DNA from 2 places in the Turicibacter sp. TJ11 genome. Region 2 is predicted to be linked to the other one. Evidence: riboswitches for the same ligand, from Rfam matches in the RefSeq annotation. Region 2 holds a riboswitch; the other holds the start of a gene.

Region 1 (5,203 bases), 420 kb from region 2:
TTTTTGAATAAATCCCAATGGGTTCGATGTGAACGCCCCCAGCATTAACAAGATGTGTTTGTTGATCTTGATTAAATCCTTCTAAATAAGGAATGTGTTGAAAGTAATTGGCATCTAATTCACCTTCTTCAACACTCGTATTTGGCATAACATAATCTTGGAAAACGGTAATTTCAAGTTTAATTCCTTTCTCTTCAAGGATTGGTTTTGCTTGTTCTAAAATTTCCGCATGAGGAACAGCAGTTGCCCCAATCTTTAACACTGTTTCACTTTCATCTGAGCTGTTACATCCAACTAAAGAGAAAATGGTGATTAAACTTAATAAACCTAATGATAATTTTTTCATACTTAAATTCCCCCTATAATTTCTTATTCGTTTTCTCTCACGAATTTATGATATAAATCTTAATCAATGATTAAGGATTTAACTAGATAAATAACTATCTTCGATCAATCTTTTTAGTGAGGGTATCACCAATAAATTGAAGAATAAAAACTAAAATTAAGATAATAACGGTTGCGACAAAGACGACGTCAAAGCGTTGACGCTGAAAGCCATCTAGATAGGCGAGATTTCCAAGTCCTCCTGCTCCGATGACGCCGGCCATTGTTGTATAACTAACCAATGAAATCGTGGTGACTGTAATACCTGAAACTAGGGCCGGTAAACTTTCTGGTATTAAGACTTTTAGAATAATGGTCCAAAGTGAGGCTCCCATAGCGACAGAAGCTTCAATAACTCCTTTGTCAATTTCTCGAAGTGCGATTTCGACTAATCGCCCATAAAAAGGGGCCGCACTGATAATTAATGCCGGTAAGGCTGCATTAGGGCCGAGGATGGTGCCCACTAGAAATTTTGTCACGTTTAATAAAAGGATAATTAAGATGACAAATGGAATTGAGCGAAAGATATTAACAATGGCTGATAAAAAGCTATTAATCCATCTATTTTCTAGTAACTGATTTTTAGAAGTTAAAAATAAAATTAAACCAAGGATTAATCCTAAAATAAAGACAAAGAAACTTGAGATAGCTGTCATATAAAGCGTTTCGGTTGTAGCCTCTAACATCTTATCCCATCTGACATTAGGTATTAATGATACAAACATTAGGAAATCACCTCAATTTCTACTCCAGCTTCTTTTAAGTAGTTGATAGCAGGAGTGATTTCTTGACCAAGGAATTGAACATAAAGTGAGCCATAACCACCTTCTTGAGTCTGAACAACTTTTCCTTGAATAATATTGATCTCGACTTGATAGTTTCGAATGACATTTGTAATAAAGGGTTGAGCTGCTTTTTCCTTTAAGTATTTTAATAACACTACTTTTCCCTCTGGGTAGTTAGTTAAAAGCTCTTCAACTAGTTCATAAGATTCCGATTCACTAACGACTTGCTTAACAAATCGTTGAGTGACTAGATGTTTAGGGTTATTAAAAACACTTAATACATCACCTTTTTCAATAATTGATCCGTTTTCCATAATAGCCACATGATGACAAATTTTTTGAATGACGTGCATTTCATGAGTAATAAGAACAACGGTTAAGTGATATTTTCGATTAATTTCAACGAGTAAGTCTAAAATTTCATCCGTTGTTTGAGGATCAAGTGCTGAAGTTGCTTCATCACAAAGCAAAACTTTAGGATTGTTAGCTAAAGCACGAGCAATTCCAACACGCTGTTTTTGGCCTCCACTTAATTGAGAGGGATAGTTATTTTCTTTTCCCTTTAGTCCGACTAAATCGATTAGTTCAAGTACACGCGACTGAATCTTGTCTTTTTTAACGCCAGCAATTTCAAGTGAGAAGGCGATATTTTCAAATACTGTACGTGACCAAAGTAAATTAAAATGTTGAAAAACCATTCCAATTTGTTGCCTAGTAAGGCGTAACTCTTTAGCAGAAATTTTAGTTAAGTCTTTTCCATTCACGACGACTGATCCTTCTGTAGGACGCTCTAATAAGTTCAACATACGAATGAGCGTGCTCTTTCCTGCGCCACTGTAACCAATAATCCCAAAAATCTCTCCTTGTCTAATGGATAAATCAATAGAATTAACAGCAGTAACAGGACCAGAATCGGTATTAAATATCTTTTTGATTTGATTAAGAACAATCATAAACTTCTCCCCTTTCTCCCAGTTATCTCCCCTAGTTTCTTTCATGAAATAAAAAACCTTTCTGCTTAGATCAACAGAAAGGTCTATTACATAAAAGGATGTAATTTAACACTTTCTCTCATCTTTCAGATAATATCTGCAGGAATTAGCACCATATCATATGATTGGTTGCCGGGCATCGTAGGGCCTGTCCCTCCGCCGCTCTTGATAAGAGTTTTATGAAAATATATGAAATTTTAAATCTTATTAACTATTATAATACCATTTGTTGGAAAGTCAATTATTTTTTAAAGAAAGAGACAAAAACGTGAAAGTCATCGATAGACATCGAAAGAGTAGGAAACTTTTTAATCATATCTTCATCTCAAGCAAGATAAGATGTAAAGTTAATAGAAATATAAAATAGAGGTGATGATCGTTGAAGGATTATTTGGTAGTTATTATGGTAATGTCTGTTGCTTTAGCTATGGATGCTTTTGCTGTTGCTATTACACTGGGGATGAATGGATCAGCAAATAGAATTAGGGAATGTCTAAAAGTATCGTTGAGTTTTGGATTTTTCCAAGGTCTTTTATTTATTTTAGGAATTGTGTCATTAAAATTTGTTAGTGGTCAAGTGACAGCCTATAATCGATTAATTGCAGGAGTGATCTTAGTCATATTAGGTGTAAGAATGTTAAAAGAGTCATTTGGAGAACCTGAATTATGTGAAGAAGTTGAAAAAAATAAAAGAAAAGATTTATCCTTTAAGTTGTTAGCTATGTTTGGAATTGCAACGAGCATAGATGCTTTAGCAGCGGGAATTACCTATGGGTTAATGTATAATGAATTAATATTAGCCACGATCTTAGTTTCCGGTGTAGCCTTTATGCTTTCTTATATAGGATCATCTTTTGGTAAAAAATTAGGTCATCTCATTGGAAATAAGGCCACTATTTTTGGTGGGATTATTATTATTTTATTAGGAATAGATACGTTGTTTTTTTAAAAGATAAAATTAGAGGTTATTTTAGGATCCTCTTAATAGAAAATATGATGACTAAAAAGAGGATTTTTTAGTATAAATTAATATTATACCCATTTTTAAAAATATTTTTTAAAAAACTAGAGTATATAAGTTGATTTTTTCCAATGGTGGAAATATAATAATAACTGTAAAAGATATATACGTTATAACGTTTAGGGGGAGTTACTAAATGTTATATGCGTATAGTGTAAACCCTTTACAATATTTAGAATTCTGTTATAAAATTAATTTTGTAATGGGATTAAAATTTCAGAGAGGTTCTTAAAGAACTATAAGGAGGAACTATCATGGAAGCTTGGCAAGGCTTTAAAGGTACAGAATGGCAAGAAAAAATCGATGTGCGCGATTTCATTAATCAAAACATCACTGTTTACGAAGGAGACGACTCTTTCTTAGCAGGACCAACTGAAGCAACAACAAAATTATGGGAGCAAGTAATGGAGTTAACTAAAGCTGAGCGTGAAGCTGGCGGAGTTTTAGACTTAGATACAAAAATCGTATCAACAATTACTTCTCACGAACCAGGATACTTAAACAAAGATTTAGAACAAATCGTTGGTTTCCAAACTGACAAACCATTCAAACGTTCATTACAACCATTCGGTGGAATTCGTATGGCTGAAAAAGCAGCTGAATCTTATGGATTCCATGTAGATCCAGAAGTATCTCATATCTTCACTGAATACCGTAAAACACATAACCAAGGTGTATTCGATGCTTACACGCCAGAAATTCGTGCAGCTCGTAAATCAGGTGTTATCACAGGATTACCAGATGCTTACGGACGTGGACGTATTATCGGTGACTACCGTCGTGTGGCTTTATACGGGGTAGATCGTTTAATGGCTGAAAAATTAAAAGATCATAACAATACTTCACGTGTAATGGATGAAGAAAACATTCGTTTACGCGAAGAAATTTCTGAGCAATACCGTGCTTTAAATGAATTAAAACAAATGGCAGCAAAACATGGTTTCGATATTTCTAAACCTGCAACAACTGCTAAAGAAGCTGTTCAATGGTTATACTTTGGATACTTAGCAGCAATCAAAGAGCAAAACGGTGCTGCGATGTCTTTAGGACGTACGTCAACATTCTTAGATATCTATATTGAACGTGACTTACAAAATGGTGTTATTACTGAAGAAGAAGCACAAGAGATCATGGACCACTTCGTAATGAAATTACGTTTAGTTAAATTCTCTCGTACACCAGATTACAATGAATTATTCTCAGGAGATCCAACTTGGGTAACTGAATCAATCGCTGGTATGTCAACTGATGGATTCCCATTAGTAACTAAAAACTCATTCCGTGTTTTACACACATTAGATAACTTAGGACCAGCTCCAGAACCAAACTTAACAGTATTATGGTCAACAAAATTACCTCAAGGATTCAAAGAATACTGTGCAAAAATGTCAATCAAAACATCAGCTATTCAGTATGAAAATGATGACATCATGCGTCCAATCTATGGTGATGACTATGCAATCGCATGTTGTGTATCACCAATGAAAGTTGGTAAACAATTACAATTCTTCGGTGCACGTGCTAACTTAGCAAAAGCATTATTATATGCAATCAACGGTGGTAAAGATGAAAAATCTAAAGTACAAGTTGGACCACACTGGGCACCAATTACTGATGAAGTATTAGATTACAACAAAGTCATGGAACGTTACGATGAAGTAATGGAATGGTTAGCAGACTTATATGTTAATACATTAAATATCATCCATTACATGCATGACAAATATAGCTATGAGCGTATTGAAATGGCATTACATGATACTGATGCAGAACGCGTTTCAGCAACTGGTATCGCTGGATTATCAGTAGTAGCCGATTCATTATCAGCGATTAAATATGCTAAAGTTAAACCAATTCGTGACGAATTCGGTATTGCAGTTGACTTCGAAGTTGAAGGAGACTTCCCTAAATACGGAAACAACGATGATCGCGTAGACCAAATTGCAGTAGACGTTATGTCATCATTCATGACAAAAATCCGTAAACACAAACCATACCGTGCAAAATTACAAACTCAATCT
Region 2 (5,203 bases):
AACTCTTTAGTTTTTAGTAAGGCGATTAGTAAAAATTTATCAATAATAAATAGATTAGTTTAAGAAATTACGGCTTTAAAGATAAAATCTGCGCTCTTCTTTGAAGACTTTTGATTTTGACACTCCTCATAATTCCACCATCTTCACCGTCGAGTGTCCACTTCACATCTTGTTCGCTTTCAACAGTCATACGATCGGTTTTGAAAGTAACAACATATTCTGGATCGTACTGAGTATTTAAGAAATCATTGAGTATTCGATGGATATCAATTAAATTTTTTGGTGCACGAATTAATGTCACTTCAAATAATCCATCACTTAAATCCGCGTGATTTCCAAATGCATTTTTAATTCCAGCAACTGAATCTGAATTAGAAATCATTCCAAAAATATAATCACCTTCTAAAAATCCATCACGATATGTAATTTTACATTTATAAGATTGAATGGTTGGTAACTTTAGTAACCCTTCAATTAAATAAGCTAATCCACCTAACATATTTTTTCTTGGTTGTGGTGTTTCATAAGCCACATCTGTAAATGCTCCAAAAGCTGCAACATAAGTAAAATATCGATTCCCAAATTGACCAATATCGATAGACATTGGTTTTCCTTGAATACATAACTCTAAAGCCTTGGGAATATTTTTAGGAATCCCGAGCGTCATCGCAAAATCGTTAGTTGTGCCTGTTGGAATATAACCAATTGGTGTTGTTGCGTTTGCTTCAATCAACCCAGTAATTACTTCATTTAATGTTCCATCTCCACCACTGGCAATAACTAAATCATATCCTCTAGCTTCCTTCATCTTCTCAACCGCGTCATACTTAGCTTTCGTTGGATAAACAACGACTTCGTAATCGGCTGCACTTAATTGACTGACGATGAGAAGTAAATAATCCTTAATCATTCCACGTCCAGAAGTTGGATTAATAATCAACAATACCTTCTTACGCACAGAGGCACTTCCTTTCAAATACTAAAACTTCATTTTACATTATATTATATCATCTAATCTAAAAAAAATGTTGTTTATCACCGAATATCTTTTTTCATAGTAATGGAAAACAAAAATATCTTTAGTTACTGTGGATAAATCTTAATTAATCCCTTGGTTTCATACGAACATAAATGTTGATAAGTTACCTGCGATTAGTAACGAAGCACCTATTCCTTGATCACTAGCGAAAGAACGAACTAAAAATATATCATTCTCAGTTATATAAAAAACCTGATTCACTAAATGAATCAGGTTTTTTATATTAAAGTTGAGCTTTTAACACTTCAACTTTATCTAAACGTTCCCATGGTAAGTCTACATCTGTACGTCCAAAATGTCCATACGCAGCAGTTTGTTTATAAATTGGGCGACGTAAATCTAACATTTGAATAATTCCTGCTGGACGTAAATCAAAGTTTTGACGAATCACTTCTACAATTTTAGTATCCGATACTTTTCCAGTTCCAAATGTATCAACCATAATCGAAGTTGGTTGCGCTACTCCAATAGCATAAGATAATTGAATTTCAATTTTATCAGCATATCCCGCTGCAACTAAATTTTTAGCCACATATCGTGCGGCATAAGCCGCTGAACGATCGACCTTAGTTGCATCTTTTCCAGAGAAAGCTCCACCACCATGTCGGGCGTATCCTCCATATGTATCAACAATAATCTTACGTCCTGTTAATCCTGCATCTCCATGTGGTCCACCAATCACAAAACGACCTGTTGGATTTACTAAATAACGTGTATTTTCTGTGATAAGCTCTTGTGGTAAAACAACGTCAAACACATGCTTTTTAATGTCAGCTTCAATTTCTTCGTGACTAACTTCTGGTGAATGTTGAGTCGAAATAAGGACAGTATCAATAGAAACTGGTTTTCCTGCTTCATCATATTCTACTGTCACTTGTGTTTTACCATCTGGACGTAAATAACTTAATGTTCCGTTTTTACGAACTTCTGTTAAACGACGTGATAATTGGTGTGCTAATGAAATAGGTAATGGCATATATTCTTTTGTTTCATTAGTAGCAAACCCAAACATTAATCCTTGATCACCAGCTCCGATTGCTTCAATTTCTTCATCTGACATTGTTCCAGTACGTGCCTCTAATGCTTGGTCAACTCCCATGGCAATATCAGCTGATTGTTCATCGATTGCTGTTAATACTGCGCAAGTATCCGCGTCAAATCCATACTTCGCACGATCATAACCAATTTCACGAATCGTTTCACGAACAACTTTTTGAATATCAACATATGAAGAAGTAGTAATCTCCCCAAATACTAAAACTAATCCTGTCGTAACAGATGTTTCACAAGCTACACGAGCCATAGGATCTTTAGCTAAAATAGCATCTAAAATTGAATCAGAAATTTGATCTGCAATTTTATCTGGATGCCCCTCTGTTACAGATTCTGATGTAAATAAACGACGTTCTGTCATAATTGTCCTCCTTCTATTACACTAAGGGATACTCTATATTTTTAATGAACTATTTAAAGATAACGCTAGGGTCGGTTAATTTTTTATTAACAAAATCAATCATTCTTCCTTTATATTGTACACTTCAAGAAACATTATCCAAATGATCAGATAAAATTCACAACTGGCAAGTTAAGTATTAATCAATGATACGTCAATAGTTTAATAATCAAGTCTAATTAACGCTTTAATGATAACAACTCCCATAAGCCAAATATAATAAAAAAGTCCGCTATAAGCGGACTTGAATAACTGATTCAAACCCTCTTATTGCTCGAGTTAAACTCGCTTGGGTTGGCACCTTCCCGTCAAAGGGAGGTTGCCGCGACTTCACAGGCCCCTATGCCTCCATCGCTCTTAATAAGAGTATATTATTGTATTTATTTTTTAGCTTTCCTCTTTATTATAAAAATAAACGTTTTATTTGTCAATTACTAACACTTATTCTTTGAAATCTAGTTCGACATTTGAGATAGCATCAAATCTTGTTCCAATTTTCTCAGTTGTAATATGGATCTCTTTGACATCTTTTGAAACACTGTCTATATGTCGACTTAGCTTATCCCAGCGATCTTTATATCGTCTAAACTCTTCTCCGAGTTTATTTAATTCTTGTTGAATCACTAAAGCATGTCGATCTCGTTCTAAGTTATTTAAAATCACTTGAATCGTTGTTAAAGTAGACATCAACGTTGTCGGTGAAACTAGCCAAACTCTTCTATGCTGAGCATATTCAATTAAATCCACATGATACGCATTAATCTCTGCAAAGATTGCCTCAGCGGGTAAAAACAAAATCGCTTGATCGGATGTTTCCTTTGGTGTAATGTACTTACTGGCAATGTCATCAATATGTTTCTTGACATCTTGTTTAAACTGTTTAGTTGCAATCTGTCGTTCCACTTCCATTAATGTTTTATCCATCATTCGTTGATAATTTTCTAACGGGAATTTTGAATCGATCGGTAAATTTCCAAGCGGTTCTGGTGCGAATAAAATGGCATCTACCATTGTCGCATTAGAAAGCTTATACTGCGTTTGATATAAGCGATCATTTTTTTCTCCGAACACGGATGCTAAGATTTGATATAACTGAACTTCTCCATAGGTTCCACGACTTTTTTTATCTGTTAATAAAGTCTGCAACGAAACAATATCGGTTGATAAATTTTCAATCTTTTTTTGTGCCTCATCAATTTTAGCTAAACGAACTAAAATATTTTGAAATGTTTCATTTGTCTTACTGAATGACTGATCTAAACGTTCATTCACTTTATCATTAATTCGCATTAAGTTAACTTCGATTCGTCCATTTAACTTCTCAAAATCACGTTGTAACTCCTCTGTCACTAATGTACTATGTTGATGAAGTTGCTGACGAATCGTTCGCTCAAACTGACTGTAGCGCTCTAAAACACGCTCATTATTTTGACTGACCGTATCTAACATTTGAAAGTTGGACTGTTGTAATCTTTTTTCCATTCGCTGTTGCTCATCAATCACGTGTTTGACTTGTTGTTCAAGCAATGAATACTGACGTGTTTCTCTATTTGGCGTTTCTTTAATTAGTACTAATATGACTAAAATAATTAATACAATCAATAATAAATATATACCTATCATCTTATCCCCTCTTTCAATACTTCTTTATTTTACCATAATCATAAAAGGTTCTATAATATTTGGTGTTGCTAATGGAGCAGCGCCTTTTTTCATGGCATAAAAAAGAGACATCTCGTCTCTGTCCTGTTACAATGTTATCGGCTAAGAAAAAATTGAAAGGATTGAGTTTGATGTCCCACTCATATTTTACTAGAAAACTCTTAAACATTAAAGACAAACATATCACATTTGAGAAAGATTATTTAGAAGAAGTTAAGATGAAGGGTGTCACTAGCTTTATTTTTAAGGGCATTCTATCCTATCAACCGACTCATTGCGAGCACTGCGGCACTCTTTTTGATTCTAAATTTAAAAAGCATGGATTCAAAACCTCTCGAATCGTCATTCCAAAAGTTTCACTTCATGATACTTATCTAGAATTAAAGAAGCAACGTTATTACTGTGGGCATTGTCAGTCCACGTTTACCCTAAAAACAACGATCGTTGAAAAGAACTGCTACATCTCTTACCACACGAAACATGCCATTGCTTTAGAGGCTCAAAATAAAATATCTGAGTCTGATATTGCTCGTCGCCATCAAGTCTCTCATTCAACGGTTAATCGTGTCATTCATAGCTTCTATGAATCTCAAACCTTAAATCTTAATTATTTACCTGAAAATCTTTGTTTTGATGAGTTTAAGTCTGTTAAGTCTGCCCAAGGACATATGTCTTTTATCTTTTGTGATGCTGACTCCAAACAAATCATCGACATCATTGAAGATCGCCGTTTAAGCTCCCTTCAGACTTATTTTAAACGCTATACAAAAGAAGCACGTTCTCGTGTAAAACACATTGTGATTGATATGTATGCCCCTTATATCAGTTTAATTAAGGAGCTGTTTCCTCATGCCAAAATTGTGATTGATAAATTTCATCTCGTTCAACATCTCTCTCGAGCACTCAATAAAACCCGTATTCGATTCATGAAAAAGTTTAAAAAACATTCTCGAAAATTTAAACGTTACTGGCGCTTGTTACTTAAATCTCATTCCTTGCTTAACACCACCACTTATCACTCCGTTCACTGTTTCAAACAACAGATGCGT

What was found. A riboswitch is a leader RNA that binds a small molecule or an ion and turns the genes downstream of it on or off. The one in region 2 is predicted to bind S-adenosylmethionine.
Region 1: it holds a riboswitch for S-adenosylmethionine, as region 2 does, so the genes downstream of both, JRC48_RS09580 (methionine ABC transporter ATP-binding protein) here and metK (methionine adenosyltransferase) in region 2, are expected to answer to the same signal.

The regions. Positions count from the first base shown of each region.
Region 1 covers NZ_CP069349.1:1,996,087-2,001,289, reverse strand. Annotated here, with positions in the region: gene JRC48_RS09590 (MetQ/NlpA family ABC transporter substrate-binding protein) at 1-346, opposite strand, end outside; gene JRC48_RS09585 (methionine ABC transporter permease) at 441-1,109, opposite strand; gene JRC48_RS09580 (methionine ABC transporter ATP-binding protein) at 1,109-2,122, opposite strand; SAM riboswitch class I at 2,238-2,336, opposite strand; gene JRC48_RS09575 (manganese efflux pump) at 2,541-3,110, shown strand; gene pflB (formate C-acetyltransferase) at 3,437-5,203, shown strand, end outside.
Region 2 covers NZ_CP069349.1:2,413,159-2,418,361, reverse strand. Annotated here, with positions in the region: gene JRC48_RS11615 (diacylglycerol kinase family protein) at 68-958, opposite strand; gene metK (methionine adenosyltransferase) at 1,263-2,453, opposite strand; SAM riboswitch class I at 2,757-2,859, opposite strand; gene JRC48_RS11605 (DNA recombination protein RmuC) at 2,934-4,115, opposite strand; gene JRC48_RS11600 (ISL3 family transposase) at 4,286-5,203, shown strand, end outside.